2 regions of the Teredinibacter haidensis genome follow, and region 2 is predicted to be linked to the other one. Evidence: predicted binding sites of a transcription regulator. Region 2 holds the regulator's gene; the other holds the start of a gene.
The links. The regulator FliA, encoded in region 2, starts transcription of late flagellar genes. The targets are predictions, from matches to a motif close to TAAAGTTATNNNNNNNNCGGCCGATANCC.
Positions count from the first base shown of each region.

Region 1: a site for FliA is predicted at 5,126-5,154, ahead of H5715_RS02040 (flagellar protein MotY). Genes of this name have one in related genera too.

Region 1 is NZ_CP060084.1:478,424-486,421, forward strand. Features, by position in the region: gene H5715_RS02010 (DUF2298 domain-containing protein) at 1-1,551, shown strand, start outside; gene H5715_RS02015 (glycosyltransferase family 2 protein) at 1,582-2,544, shown strand; gene H5715_RS02020 (GtrA family protein) at 2,551-2,967, shown strand; gene H5715_RS02025 (hypothetical protein) at 2,970-3,257, opposite strand; gene rnt (ribonuclease T) at 3,268-3,993, opposite strand; gene pyrC (dihydroorotase) at 3,994-5,028, opposite strand; gene H5715_RS02040 (flagellar protein MotY) at 5,218-6,117, shown strand; gene H5715_RS02045 (ABC transporter permease) at 6,121-6,810, opposite strand; gene H5715_RS02050 (argininosuccinate synthase) at 6,942-7,998, shown strand, end outside.
Region 2 is NZ_CP060084.1:2,330,550-2,338,547, forward strand. Features, by position in the region: gene H5715_RS08995 (chemotaxis protein CheA) at 1-734, opposite strand, end outside; gene H5715_RS09000 (protein phosphatase CheZ) at 812-1,606, opposite strand; gene cheY (chemotaxis response regulator CheY) at 1,626-2,012, opposite strand; gene H5715_RS09010 (RNA polymerase sigma factor FliA) at 2,180-2,905, opposite strand; gene H5715_RS09015 (MinD/ParA family protein) at 3,009-3,836, opposite strand; gene flhF (flagellar biosynthesis GTPase FlhF) at 3,912-5,390, opposite strand; gene flhA (flagellar biosynthesis protein FlhA) at 5,424-7,658, opposite strand; gene H5715_RS09030 (tetratricopeptide repeat protein) at 7,880-7,998, shown strand, end outside.

The sequences.
Region 1 (7,998 bases), 1.9 Mb from region 2:
CGCGTTTTTCAGCAGCTGGAGATGCCAAGGTACAAGCGTATTGGCTTGACGCTGCTATTAGCGCTTTCGATCCTATTTGGAGGGAATGGTTTTTCTCCAGTATTGGGAGTGGTCTACAAGGCGCCGGAATACGGTAGTTTCGTGAAGCCGGGTACGTCCGGTGGCACCGAAAAAAGAGCCATTGAGCGTTATCATTCGGCTCTGGCGAATCAGAGCCGCGATTTAATTATTGGTGCTGCGCGTTATATTGGCAGCGATAGAGATACATCCCTGCGGGGGAATGCGTCGGTGAATCAATCGGTTGGCAAACTATTGCTGCCCGACACCCCTAAGCCTGCCAAGGGGAAGAAATTAGTTTTGCCCTCGGAAAATTTGGGCTACCAGTATTTTTTGGGTGATTATCATCCTACATTGGGCGGCTTCTTTCTGTTAACGCTTGGTTTAGGGCTTATCTTTTCCATGCGTTTTACCGGTGCTGCGGCGAAGGGTGAGGAGCCCTGGGGCAAGCTCAGCCAGGCGGCATTGACTCTGTGCGTGCCTGTTATGATGATTACTAATACCTGGACTTTGCCACTTCTCGTGGTGCTAATCTCCGTCTGGGTTTTATATCGTGTTTGGTTCAGACAACCCGTTTATTGGTTGTGGCTAATCGGTGGTGGGGTTGTTGGAACGTTTTTGATATACCCCTTTATGACAGGTTTTCTTACCAGCACTTTATCGACACCGGTTGCCTGGGTGTCGGCCGACATGCGCACCCCATTTTCTCGCTTTCTTGTTTTACAGTGGCCGGTACTGTTATTGATTGCTTTTGGCTTGTGGGAGGGGCGTAAGCGGCCCTTGGCTTGGTTCTTCAGTGGTTTATGGCTGTTATTGCTGATTGTTTCGGAATTGATTTATATCGATGATCCGACGGCAGAGCACTTTAGCCGAACCAATAGCGTTATGAAGTGGTGGGGCTGGATTCAGGTTGGTGCTTTCGTTTCTCTCGGTGGCCTGTTAATGGGGTCAACTATAAAGTGGGTGCGCTGGGCGTCCGTGGCCGTACTGTTAGTGGTCACCTTTAGCGCGGGTTTTGAATTGCAGCGCTATTGGAGACACTCAGGCAAATACAATGCGGGTCATCTTGAGGGGCACTATTGGTACACTAATAACGCAACTAATCGACAGATGTTTGAATATCTGGAGGCTGCCCCCGCAGGGATTGTGCTCGAACCGATTCTGGATAACGCATACAGCAATACCAGTATGTACGGTATTTTCAGCGGTAAGCCGGTTTTGCTGGGTTGGCCCTCCCATTTGCGTACCTGGCATGGTAGTGTTCCTCGAATATGGGTTTTAAAAGATGAAATTGATCAATTTTATAAAGCTGAAAAAGTAGATACGTTGCCCTGGCTGAACAGTAACAACGTACGCTATATCGTATTTGGTCCCAAAAGTGATAATAAAAAATTCGAGGCAATACATAATAAAATTAAATCCGAGTATGCTTGGCATGAGTATGAACATTCACGTCGACGTCATACGGGAATTTGGGTAAAGGTTAGCCCTTAAATTTTGCAACATTAAACAAAGGTGACGTCGATGACTGGCAACAATGTGACAGGTAACAAAAAGAATAAAAAACTGTCTTTATTGGTTCCTATGTACAATGAATCCAGTGTTATTCCTGTATTCTTTGAAACGGTATTGAAGGTGTTGGAAAATCTTAGCTACGATTTGGAAATTGTATGTGTTAATGATGGCTCCACCGACAATACTTTAGAGTTGTTGAAGGCGTATGCGGCCAAAGATGAGCGTATCAAAGTTGTTTCCTTTTCGCGTAATTTTGGCAAAGAACCCGCTATGACAGCTGCGCTGGATTACGCTACAGGCGATGCCATAATTCCTATAGACGCCGATCTGCAGGATCCCCCTGAGCTTATTTTAGAAATGTTGGCCAAGTGGGAGCAAGGCTTCAATGTGGTGTTTGCTCGCCGCTCCTCCCGCGATGCGGACAGTGTGCTGAAACGCAGTACCGCCATTTGGTTTTACACCCTATTTAATAAAATGAGCGACACCTACATTCCGTCCAATGTGGGTGATTACCGATTAATGGATCGCAAGGTGGTCGATGTTATTAAGCAGCTGCCGGAAAAAGACCGCTTTATGAAAGGCTTGTTCTGCTGGCCTGGATTCAAGAGTACAACGGTAGAGTTTGAGCGTCCAGAGCGCGCTGAAGGTGAAACCAAGTTCAATATGTGGAAGCTTTGGAATTTCGCTATCAGCGGAATTGCTTCTTTCAGTACTATGCCAATTCGACTGGGTATCTATCTGGGCTTAATGATCTCAGCAGCATCTTTTGTTTACGGTCTGTTTATTATTACCAAAACGCTGTTTATGGGAATTGATGTTCCCGGCTACGCATCTATGATGGTTGCAGTGTTGTTCCTTGGTGGGATTCAGTTATTTTTCCTCGGTTTGCTCGGCGAGTATATTGGCCGTATCTATAAAGAAGTTAAAAATCGCCCCTTGTACGTGGTGGAAGAGTGGGTAGGCTTTGAGTAGGTTGCGATGATCGCCAGCTTTGTTGTGCGGCAGCTGAAACGTGAGTTAATTGTTCAGCTATTGGTCTTTGGTGTAGTCGGTGTTACTGCGACGTTAACGCATTATTTTACCGCGCTGATTAGTCATGAGTGGGCGGGTATTGATTTGTATTTTGCCAACTTGATCGGGTATGTGTCGGCGGTTATGGTTTCTTATTTTGGGCATGGCCGATTTACATTTAAGCAAGAATTAGATTTGCAGGTGTTTCTTCGTTTTGCACTTGTTTCTGTGTCTACATTTTTTTGTAGCGAATTAATTTTATTGGCTTTGGAGACGTTTCTTCAGCTCTCACACAGAGTCTCCTTAGGTGTAGTGGTCTGTACGATTCCCGTGATTACGTTTGTACTGAGTAAAATGTGGGTTTTTCGCGCACGAAAAGAATGAATTTATTGCAGTATCAGCCCATAGTTTACATACAGTGCCCAGCCGATAATCGCGGTGATTAGCGCGAGGGCTGTACCAGGGAATAAGAGTTTGGCTGGGTAGCTGGCTTCTTTTCTGTACTGAAAACAATATGCTAGGGCGACAGGGAATAGTAAAAAAGAGAGGGCGCCGTAAATATAATGGCGATTGCCAAGAGCTGTTAGCAGTGTCATTAATACGCCGACAAACATCAGAGCGATGCCGATAGAGCCGCTAATGGTTAATACGATAATCCATTCGGATGTCATCAATAAAATCTCATTAATCTTGTGTTGCTAGCGGCCAGCCGCCGAGCGCCTTCCACTTGTTGACAATCAGACAGAACAAATCTGCTGTTTTTTCTGCGTCGTACGCGGCTGAGTGCGCTTCTTTGTTGCAGAACTCGATTTCAGCCAGCTTGCAGGTGGTGGCTAATACGGTGTGACCGAAAGTGACACCAGACAGACTGGCTGTATCCATGCAGGAAAATGGGTGAAAAGGATTGCGCTTGATTTCACAGCGTTTTACCGCAGCGTTGAGAAACCCCAGATCGAAGTGGGCGTTGTGCCCCACTAATACTGCGCGGTTGCAGCCGTGCGCCTTAATGGATTTTCTTATTGGCTGGAGCAACTCACTTAAAGCGATTTCCTCTGGTACCGCTTTTCGGTTTTCGCATTCCAGGTTAATGCCGGTAAAGTCTAAAGCGCTTTGCTCAATGTTGGCGCCTTCAAAAGGCTCAACGTGGAAATCGAAAGTTTCATCGCGTACCAGCGTGCCGTCCTCTTCCATGCGAATGGTTACGGCGGCAATCTCCAGGAGCGCGTCGGTAGCGGCGTTAAAACCGCCGGTTTCTACATCAATAATAACGGGTAAAAAACCGCGAAAACGTAGGGCAAGTGGTGTTTTTTGTTTCTCTTCGGGGCGTTTATCGCTCACAAAAATCTCTACTTCTTTTGTTTTATTTTGAGTGGCTTCCAACGTTGGCTTAACGATCACGCTGGGAATCATTTATGGGCACCTTTTCCAGCGTAACTTTTCACCGGCTTTTACGGGAACCAGCTGCTCACTGCCAAACGGTAGGGTTTTGGGTACTTCCCATTCGATTTTTTCTAGCGTAATGGTACTGCTGTTGCGTGGTAGCCCATAAAAGTCGGGGCCATAGAAGCTGGCAAAGGATTCCAGCTTGTCGAGAGCCTTCGCATCTTCAAAAACTTCCGCGTACAGCTCTATGGCGGCAAATGCGGTGTAGCTGCCAGCGCAGCCACAGGCGGCTTCTTTTTTTGTCTTGGCGTGCGGGGCAGAATCTGTCCCCAGGAAAAATTTGGGGCTGCCACTGGTGGCGGCCGCTATTAGTGCCTCTTGGTGGCTCTGGCGTTTAAGAATCGGCAAACAGTAATAGTGTGGGCGAATACCGCCGGCAAGCATATCGTTGCGATTGTATAGCAGGTGATGTGCAGTAATGGTGGCGGCCACATTGGCAGGCGCTTCGCGAACAAATTCTACTGCCTGGTGAGTGGTGATATGTTCCAGCACTATTTTTAGTTGTGGGAAATCACTTACCACGTGGCGTAGCGTGCGATCGATAAAGGCCGCTTCGCGGTCAAAGATGTCGATATTACTGTCGGTTACTTCACCATGGAGCAGTAGCAGCATGCCATGCTTTTGCATCGATTCCAGAGCGGGATAGATATTGCGGATATTGGTAACACCGGAGTCGGAGTTTGTGGTGGCTCCGGCCGGGTATAGCTTGCATGCAACAATGCCAGCAGCTTTTGCTTCGGCTATATCCTGAGGATTGGTGTTGTCTGTTAAGTAAAGCACCATTAGTGGTTCGAACTGGTGGTCCTGGGGCAGCGCATCTTTAATGCGAGCCTTATAGGCAAGGGCTTGGCTGGCGTTGAGCACCGGCGGGACCAGGTTGGGCATAATGATTGCCCGGGCAAAGCTGTCTGCAGCGTGGGGAACGGTGGTTATTAACGCTTCACCATCGCGCAGGTGGATATGCCAATCGTCGGGGGCAGTGATAGTCAGGGCGTCAGTCATGGAAACTATAGCTATTCTGAAATAAGAGAGTGCCCGCAAACAGCGGGTTGCTTGGTGTGAATGCTACCGGAAAATGGGCTTGCTTGCACTGTGAGGCTCAAGGGTTTATCGGATTGGCCGATAGTTGTCTAACGGGTGTCTCTTTTGGCAAGAGGTTTTTAGGTGTGGTTTATAGATAGGTAGAATGGTGTGACACGTTTAGTCTTGGTGATGGTTTTGGCTGTGCTGCCAGTGGTTGCTGGTGCGGCCACCTACACGAACGCGATCAATGATGGGCAGTGGCGCTCAATCTCGTCCGTTTTTGAGTGCCGGCTGGAGCAGAGTGTGCCTTTCTTTGGTGAAGTGGTTTTTCGCACGCGCGCGGGTGAAGCGTCTGGGTTTTACCTGCGCACACGATCAGCGAGATTTCAGGCGGGAGAGGCTCAGTTGTTGTCGAAAGCCCCTGTCTGGATGCCGGAGCCATCGGAACAGACGTTGGCCTCCGTTCCGGTAAAGCGAGGGAATCGTCCCCTTTGGTTAGGCTCCCAGCAAGCGGAGTTGATGTTGTCGGAGCTGAATGCTGGCAGGGAGTTGAAGCTGGTAAAAGATAGCTGGTACCAGGCCGAGGAAAGTCAGCCTGAGCGACTAGCCATTACGGGTATCGGTTTTAGACCGGAATATCGTACATATCTGGATTGTTTAACGGGTTTGCTGCCGGCCAATTTCGAACAGGTTAAGCGAACAGCCCTTCTCTTTCCTGCTGGCGTTACCGATGAGTTGAATAAAAAAATGATTCGTCAGATTGATAAAATGCTTGAGTTGGTAAAGCACGACTCGAAAATCAGGAAATTTTATGTGGATGGGCATACCGACGCTTTTGGTGATAGAGCCGATAACCTGGAGCTTTCCAAGCAACGCGCAGAATTGGTAAATCAATACCTTGTTTTAAGAGGCGTGCCGGAGGACTGGATTGTGCTGCGTTGGCATGGCGAACGCTATCCGGTGGCCTCTAACGGTTCCGTTGCCGGTAGAGCGAAAAACCGCCGTGTTAGTGTGCGTATGGAGCGATTGGAGGAGGTTGATGTTTTACCTCTGGCGTCGAGCCAATAAAATTTATTGTCGTTTAAAGTTAAGCGCGTAAAAATAGATCGTTAGGCTGAGTGCGGACGTTCCGGCAACCATGCTCATCACCATAATTTGATAGCGCACCGCTTCGAGAGGCGATATTCCTGAAAGGATCTGGCCTGTCATCATTCCCGGCAGCGATACCAATCCGACGGCCAGAAGGGCGTTTATCTGAGGGATCATAGCTGCGTTAAAGGCGCAGGTTGCGGCATTCTCGTTATTGTGTTTCTGCTCCGCCTCAAACCTCTCTGCTCCTAGGCTAAGGCTATTCATACCGTTGGCAAACACCATTCCAGCCAGAGGCACGACAAGTTGTGGTTGGTACCAGGGTGAGAGTTTCAGAACAATTAAAACAATCCAGGCCAAATGAAGTCCGCTTGCCAGAAACAGTGCGAGGGCGGCGGCATTGAAATGGCGCCAGGATTTGGATTTCAATGGCCGGATCGCTATCGCGGCTGATACCAGTGTCATAAAAGTAATAACGGCAATTCCCAGCGTGTTCCAGCGATACTCAAAGAGTATTGCCAGCAGGTAGCCCATGGCAATAAGTTGCAGCACCATTCGTGCGCTGGCGACTAAAATATCCCGGCAGCCATTAAGCTTCCATTGGAAGAGTGCAATGGCTAACAGTAGTGGAAGCGTGGAAAGAAAGGTATCAAATACCGTAAGGCTGATCATTGTCAGGTTTCCTGCTCTTTATTTTGTGCTGGATGAGGGCAAATAAACAGCCAAAGCACTGGAGTTTGTGGGCTCTTTGCATATAAAATTCGCGTCCTTCAGATCGCATTCTATCCATTTGTGGAGTTTTCATGTCAGAAGATAAGTCTTCAATCAAAAAAGTTGTACTCGCATATTCCGGTGGCCTTGACACTTCGGTGATCATTCGCTGGCTAGAAGAAACCTATAACTGCGAAGTTGTAACCTTTACTGCCGATATTGGTCAGGGTGAGGAAGTAGAGCCTGCCCGAGCCAAAGCTGAAGCGATGGGCATTAAAGATATTTATATTGAAGACTTGCGTGAAGAGTTTGTACGCGACTATGTGTTCCCAATGTTCCGCGCCAATGCGATCTATGAAGGTGAGTACCTGTTGGGCACCTCTATTGCCCGCCCGCTGATCGCCAAGCGTATGGTTGAAATTGTTAAGGAAACCGGTGCTGATGCTATTTGTCATGGAGCAACGGGTAAAGGTAACGATCAAGTACGTTTCGAGCTGGGCGCCTATGCGCTGCAGCCGGGTATTAAAATTATTGCTCCCTGGCGTGAGTGGGATCTGACTTCCCGTGAAACGTTGATGGCTTACTGTGCAGAGCGTGATATTCCTGTGGACTTCGCCAAGGCGACCAAAAAATCACCTTACTCTATGGATGCTAATTTGTTGCATATTTCTTATGAGGGCGACATCCTCGAAGACCCATGGAGTGAAGCTGAGCCCGATATGTGGCGCTGGACGGTTTCACCGGAAGAGGCGCCGGATGCACCTGAATATATCGAGCTGAGCTTCGAGAAAGGTGACGTTGTTGCAATTAACGGTGAAGCCATGTCGCCAGCGACCGTATTGGAAACACTGAACAAAAAAGGCGGTGCCCACGGTATTGGCCGAGCAGATATCGTCGAAAACCGTTATGTGGGCATGAAGTCCCGTGGTTGTTATGAAACGCCAGGCGGCACGATTCTGCTGCCAGCTCACAGAGCCATTGAATCTCTTACCCTCGATAGAGAGGCCGCGCACCTCAAAGATTCGCTGATGCCCAAGTATGCTGAGCTGGTGTACAACGGTTATTGGTGGAGTCCTGAGCGCAAAATGTTGCAAGCGCTTATTGATGATAGCCAACAATTTGTCAATGGCGATGTGCGCCTCAAGCTCT
Region 2 (7,998 bases):
CCGTGCAGCTGGTCTAGTAGGCTTTCAAACTCATCCGGCGATATTTCATCGCTATCCAATTTTCCCCTCGTGACGGGTGTCGGCAACACAGGAGAGTCACCAGAGGGGCCTTTACCGCTACCGTGCAGCTGATCCAATAATGCTTCAAATTCATCTTCAGAAATTTCTTCAGAACCGGAAGATGCTACCGGCGCGGATGCCGGCTTCGTTTCTTTAGTCTCGCCGGTGATCGCATCGAGAAAACCTTCAAATTCATCATCGGTGATGTCGATATCACCGCTTCCACTCGCGACCGGCTCCGCACGATCCTCTACCGCTGGAGTCGGCTCGACCACAGCAAGATCTTCACCGGAGACAAGCCTTTCAAGAGCATTAATCAGCAGTGGATCTGCGGGCTCGGGAGTTTCCCGAGCAGACACCTGAGCAAACTGAGCATTTACCGCATCCAAAGCCTGGAGTACAACATCCATCAGCTCTGGGGTCACTTCCCGCTGGCCGTTGCGCAAAATATCGAATAAATTTTCAGTTACATGGCAGCAATCCACCATCGAATTTAACTGCAGAAAACCCGCCCCACCCTTTACCGTGTGAAAACCGCGAAAAATGGCATTGAGCAAATCCCGGTCGTCAGGCTTCTGCTCAAGGTCTACTAACTGTTCAGATAGCAGCTCGATTATTTCTCCAGCTTCGACAAGGAAGTCCTGTAGGATATCTTCATCTTCGCCAAATGCCATTCAATGCTCCTTTAAACCGGCGGTCATTTCCGACCGGTTAACTGTCTATTACACACGTTTAGATTCCAATGATGGACCTAAAACCCCAAACTCGATAACAGGTCATCTACATCGTCCTGCCCCGAAACCACATCATCGCGTCTGTCTGCATGAATTTGTGGCCCTTCGGCTACACTATTGTTCTTTTCTGGGAGACTTTGTTTATCACTCCCTTCGCTCGCCATGCCGGTAACCTGCTCCACCTGACCGGCAATACGCATCAAATTAACCAGCTCATCTTCTACATCGGTGACCAGACTAATCACCTTTTTTAATACCTGCCCGGTCAGATCCTGGAAGCCCTGCTCCAGAATAATATCCTGCAGGGATTTGTTTAGCTGCACAGTACCTTCTTCCATTTGGTCAAGAAAATCGCCCATCTGGTTATACAGTTCTTTAAATTCTTCCTTGGAAATTTCCCGACGCTTTAAACGGTGCCATTCATCGCGTAAACGCGTTGCTTCCTGCCCTAGATTCATCGCGATAGGGGCAACAGCTTCAACTTTATCCATCGTTTTATCAGCCGCTTCCTGCGTCATTCTAATAACGTAGTTAAGTCGACTGGAGGCATCCCGAATTTCCGATTGATTGATTTCGGGAGGCTCGGCTTCTAAATCGGCATCAACATTGAAGTTAACGATTGCATTATGCAGCGCCCGGGTGAGCTGGCCGACACTGGTAAAAATATGTTTATCTCTGGCTTCAACTAACCCGTGTATAAGCGCGGAAGCTTCACCGTAGTTGTCGCTTTGGAGCTTCTCCACAAGGCGAGTAGAGCATTCCTCTAACTGCGACAAAAATTCCTCATTGTGGGAATGTTCATTTATATCCATTGACTGATCCGCCTGGCTGCTAGCCCTCTACGCGCTCAAAAATCTTATCGATTTTTTCTTTTAATACCTGTGCTGTAAACGGTTTAACAACGTAACCGTTTACGCCAGCCTGGGCGGCTTCAATAATTTGATCCCGTTTGGCTTCTGCCGTAACCATTAGCACTGGTAGGCTCACCAGCTTCGCATCAGCCCTGACTTCTTTGAGCAGGTCGATACCGGTCATTCCTGGCATATTCCAGTCGGTAACTAAAAAATCAAAATCGCCACTGCGCAGCATTGGCAATGCCGTTGTACCGTCATCAGCTTCCTGGGTGTTAGTAAACCCAAGGTCGCGAAGTAAATTTTTGATGATGCGCCTCATTGTCGAAAAGTCGTCAACAATCAGGATTTTCATGTTTTTGTCCAATTCAACCTCCGTTACCCAAATGTGTTTCTTGGCAATCTGCTAGTTATCGTATGTTCCAATAGCTTTGATGCCATAGTAATTTTTAGAATCTCTGGTTAAGTTTAGTCGTAGATTACAAGTCGGCCAGTTTAAGTGACATATTTTTGGCAATACCTTGATCTCACACTTTAATCATTCCGGTGCCAATCTGTAAGCCTGGAACGCAATCGCAACGCCGCCTGACTATGTATCTGGCTCACCCTTGATTCTGACACCCCCAAGACCTGACCTATCTCTTTAAGATTTAGCTCTTGATCATAATAGAGTGATAGCACAAGCTGCTCTCGCTCAGGTAAATCTCGTATCGCCTTTGCCAGCGCCGCCTGAAGTGCTCCGCGCTGCGCGCCCTCTGCCGGCCCCAGAAGAGCTTCACTTAGCTCTGGCTGGCTGAGGCGAGACTCGTCGTCTTCGTAAGTTTCTTCCAAACTGAATAAGCGTGTGGAGGTACTGTCGCGCAGAATGCTGTGGTACTCATCAAGCGACATGTCTAATTCTTGTGCAATTTCGCCATCTTTGGCATCGCGCCCCAAGCGCGATTCCAGCCTGGTTATTGCCTCGGATACCCGTCGTGTATTTCGGTGCACGGAGCGTGGCGCCCAGTCGCCCCGGCGCATTTCATCAACGATGGCCCCGCGAATACGAATTCCCGCATAGGTTTCAAAACTTGCGCCTTTAGTAGCGTCGTATTTTTGTGACGCCTCCAGCAGCCCCACCATTCCAGCCTGAATAAGGTCATCCACCTGAACACTGGAAGGCATGCGAGCCATGATGTGGTACGCAATACGGCTGACCAAGTGCAAATAATCTTCGACCTTGATTTGGGGTACCGCTTCCTGCGTTTGCTCATATACCATTAAATTATCTACCGCGGTAACTGACATAAAACATACGCAAATAATAATGTGAAATTTCTGTTAGGGGTGGGCGACCACTGGGGCTTACCATTGGGAAACGTTCCTAATACCCACTGACATCAGCGGTAAGTAAGCGCTCCAAAAAGAATTCCAAATGGCCTCGTGCGCTGGCTTGCACCGGCCACTGGTCTATTTTTTGAGCCATTGCCCGCACGGCATTCGCTGCTTTCGATCGTGGGGCAAACTGAATAAGTGGTTGGCGTTTCTGTACCGCTTTGCGAACGTTTTCGTCGAAAGGCACATTTCCAAGGTATTGCAGCGAAGCATCTAAAAATCGCTCACAAACAGCATTTAACTTATTAAATAAGTTAATGCCTTCCTGGTTGCTGCGGGTCATATTGGCAATTACGCGAAAACGAAAAACACCGTGATCAACATTGAGGATCTTGATAAGTGCATAGGCATCGGTAATGGACGATGGCTCGTCGCAAACAACAATGATGGCCTCTTGCGCAGCACGTACGAAACTCACAACGGTATCGGAAATACCGGCGGCGGTATCAATTACCAAAACATCCATCTGTTCGCTCAATTCATTAAACGCGTAGATCAATGCCGCATGTTCTTGCGGTGACAGCGCCGTCATTTGCTGCACACCTGAAGACGCCGGTACAACTTTTACACCGCCGGGACCGTTTAATAAAACGTCTCTTAGCGTTTTACTGCCATCGAGCACATCGGCAATGGTGTAGCGAGCCTGTAACCCCAGCAATACGTCAACATTGGCCAATCCTAGATCGGCATCCATTAACACAACCCGGCGGTTTAGCTCGGCCAACGCAACGCTGAGGTTAACCGACATATTGGTTTTGCCTACACCACCCTTGCCGCCGGTAACAGCAATTACTTTAATTGGTCGGTTAGCACTCATACGGTTGTTTACTCGTTTAGAACTTGGCTCCACCAAGTATAGATGACGTTTTTCACGCTGCAGCCCTTGCACCGATTAACCTCCATTAAAAGCGGAAATTGGTTGTTCTGTAGTCGTTTTTAACAATCCAACGGCCGCAGCGACTAATTGATGACCACTGGCACAGCGGATGTCTTTGGGGATTTCCTGTCCATCGGTGGTATAGGCGACAGGAAGTTGTCGCTCCAGTACAACACTGATGGCTTCACCCAGGCTCGCCGACTCATCAAGCTTGGTAAGAACGCAGGCATCAACACCATGCTGCGAGTTATAGGCGTGGGTAGAGGCCTTCATGGTTTGAACCTGACTGTTGCACGCCATAACCAGCACTCGCTTAATAGCTGCACAGGTATCTAGCTTGCGCAGCTGATCCTTGAGCATAGGGTCTCCATGGCGAAAGCCTGCGGTATCGACCAGAATCAAAGGGAACTGGCGCAAGGAGGAGAGAATGGTGACAAGACTGTTTTCTCCGTCCACAGCGCGTACAGGAACGTTCAGGATCCGACCCAGCGAACGCAGCTGATCGTAAGCTCCCACCCGGTAGGTATCGGTTGTTACCAGTGCCACTTTCCCCGGCCCGTGTTCAAGCACGTAGCGTGCGGCTAGCTTGGCGATGGTGGTGGTTTTACCCACACCGGTCTGCCCGACGAAGGCGAAAATTCCACCCTGCTGGATAATATCGCCGCCAGCAACAGGAATATCTTTGGCCAACCGCGCCATACAGTCACGCCAAGCTTTACTCACTTTGCTGTGATGCCCGCACTCTTGTATCAACCGCTGGCCCAGACTTTCGGGTATTCCCAAGCGATTCATATGCTCGTGTAAAACAGTGAACCCCGCGGGTAATTTAATTTGTGAAGGTATTTCCAAAGGCTGCTCGCGTTGTGTCATTCTCCACAGCTGCTGCTCCAGAATCATACGCATATCCGCCAGTTCGCTCTGCAGGGTTTCCAAACGTTCATCCTGTTCAGAACCACTATTTTCTACTGGCTGGACTGCTGCACGCGCTGCGGCTACAGGTCGCGGCCGCATTTCTGGCTGCGGCTGTACGCTTGCAGGCTCGGCATAGCGCTGAGGCGTGGGCAGCTCGCTAATAGGTCTTTCGCTTTCTTTAGCGCGACGTTTCGCATCCAGCATACGCTCACGAGCACGCTCAATTTCCTGGGCAATTTTTGCGCCACGACCGATAGGGGCCTGGTTAGGCTCGTTCGATTCAACGCGACCGGAATACTGCGCAGCGGCACGATCTACTTCGGCTTGAGCATGCCAGGCCGAATCACTTTCCATCGCCCGATCCAGATCAGCATCGAAGTGACTGCCAAATTCCCGTCGCACATCGATACCCCGTGTGGGTAAATCCGGCTCCATGGAGGTGACAACTTCCACGCCTCCGGCAACTTTTTGGCTGGAAAGTATAACGGCCTCTGCCCCCATCTCTTCTCGCACAAGATCCAATGCCCTGCGCATGGTGGGCGCAACAAATCGCTTAACCAGATTATTGCCTGTAGCTTGCATGGTGTCTCTCCTGCTGGGTTAAACCTTAGGGGTTTAACCGCTTAGTACTTCGCCGCCAACACTGACGTCTATGGTGATTTGCTTGTTATCCGGCACTTCGTTGTAGGCCAGCACACGCATATCGGGAATATTAAATCGAACAAACTGGGCCATCATTGAACGTATGGGAGCCGCAACTAACAGCACAATAGATTTTCCGCCGCTTTCCTGTTTTCGCGCTGCGGCTACCAGGGCATTGTTCATACGTTCGGCCAACTGTGGTTCCAGTAGCGCCCCTTCATCGGCGCCAGTTTTTTGTGCCTGTAGTACCGACTGTAGCAACAATTGTTCCAGGGCTGGATCAAAGGTGATCACGGGGAGTTCAAGATCGGCACCGACAATACCTTGGACGATTTGACGCGCCAGTGATGCACGAGCAATGGCGGTGAGCGAGGCGGTATCGTGATTTTTACTGCCGTGCGCCGCCAACGCTTCTGCAATGGTTCGCATATCCCGAACGGGCACCTGTTCACGTAACAATGTTTGCAGTACTTTTAACAACTGGTTGATGGATATCGTATTGGGAACCAGCTCTTCAACCAACTTAGGTGATTTATCTGCTAGTAGATCCAGCCACTTCTGTACATCCTCGTGGCCGATCAGTTCGTGGGTATGGCTTTGAATGATTTGATTAAGATGAGTGGCAGCTACGGTACTTGCATCTACCACGGTGTAACCTAAGGTTTGCGCCTTATCTTTCTGGCTTTCATCGATCCATACCGCCTCCAACCCAAAGGCCGGATCCTGGGTAACGGTTCCTTCCAACTTACCAAAAACTTGCCCTGGGTTAATTGCCAGGGAGCGATCTGGATAGACCTCACCTTCGCCGACACTTACGCCCATTAAAGTGATGCGATAGGCACTGGGCATCAGGTCCAGATTATCGCGAATATGAACTGCGGGAATCAGAAAACCCAAATCTTGAGAAAGCTTTTTTCGCACACCCTTTATACGCCCAAGCAGCTCGCCGTTTTGCGTTTTATCAACCAAGGGGATCAGCCGGTACCCCACTTCCAGACCGATAATGTCGACGGGTGTAACATCGTCCCAGCTAACCTCAGTAGGCTCTTCGGTTAAGACTGAACCTGCTGGTGATGGTAGGCCTGCGGGCCCAGAAATTGTTGGAGGAAGATCTCCTCGGTTCGGCATAGCTCCCGGTGCGCCGTGCTGAAACCCGCCCTCTTCCACCACCTCGATTTGCTGTTGTTTGAAGTGAATATAATAAGCAATAGCGCCACAAATCGCCGCGAGACTAATAAACGCAACGTGGGGCATTCCGGGTATGGCACCCATAATAAATAGAATACAGGCGGTGACGGCCATAGCCTTGGGAGACGCAAACATTTGCGACAGCACCTGTCGATTCATATCCTCCGAGCTGTTAACCCGTGTCACCATTATGGCGGCGGCAGTGGACAGTAGCAGTGAAGGAATTTGTGCGACAAGACCATCACCAATAGTTAGCAGGACGTATTTTTGCAGTGCATCCTGAAACTCCAAAGAATGCTGAGCCACACCCACTATCAGACCACCGATGATGTTAATAATGAGGATTAAAATACCTGCGACGGAATCACCACGAACAAATTTACTGGCACCGTCCATCGCACCATAAAAATCCGCTTCCGCAGCCACATCGGCTCGGCGGGTGCGCGCCTCATCCTGATCGATAACGCCCGCATTCAAGTCCGCATCGATAGCCATTTGCTTACCGGGCATGGCGTCGAGAGTAAAGCGCGCGCTCACCTCAGAAACACGCCCGGCACCTTTGGTAACCACAACAAAGTTGATAATGATCAGGATGATAAAGACCACCAAACCAACGGCGTAGTTACCACCAATAACCACTTCACCAAAAGACTGAATCACTTTACCTGCAGCATCCCCACCTTTATGCCCCTCCAGCAATACCACGCGGGTGGAGGCCACATTCAAAGCCAACCGCAACAGGGTGGCGATCAATACGATGGTGGGGAAAACGGCAAAATCCAGAGGCCTGAGGCTATATACCGCCACAAGCAGAACCACAATGGAAAGCGCGATATTGAACGAGAAAAACACATCGAGTAGAAAAGCCGGCAATGGCAGGGTCATCATCCCCAGCAGCATTAACAGCAAAATGGGTACGCTTAGATTTCCACGGCCAATACTTCGCAAATTATCGACTGTACCCTGGCCCGTAACGCTTCCGGGTAAGGACTTAAGATGTGAAAAAAAGGGCTCTGCCATAAAGATCCAATGCGTCGGAATTCTGTCGTTTAGCTTACGTACCAAGGCTAATGGCAAGAACCGTTCCGGTTTGGAAATGGCAGATCAAACAGTTTATCCCTCGTCCATTACAGGCTAAATACACGTCACAACTCTGTCGTATATTTGTAACAATTCGCAGCCAAAGGGTGCTATTATTTAGCTGTTGGGGTAGTGCAATTATCATCAAAATGAGGCCTGCCATGATCAATACATCCGTTTACCGTTGCGCCACTTTTAGCCTTATACTGGCCCTAGCGTTCTTTGCGGTTCCGACTGTACTCGCTACGAATGATATTATTTCAGTCACAGAACCGAATCC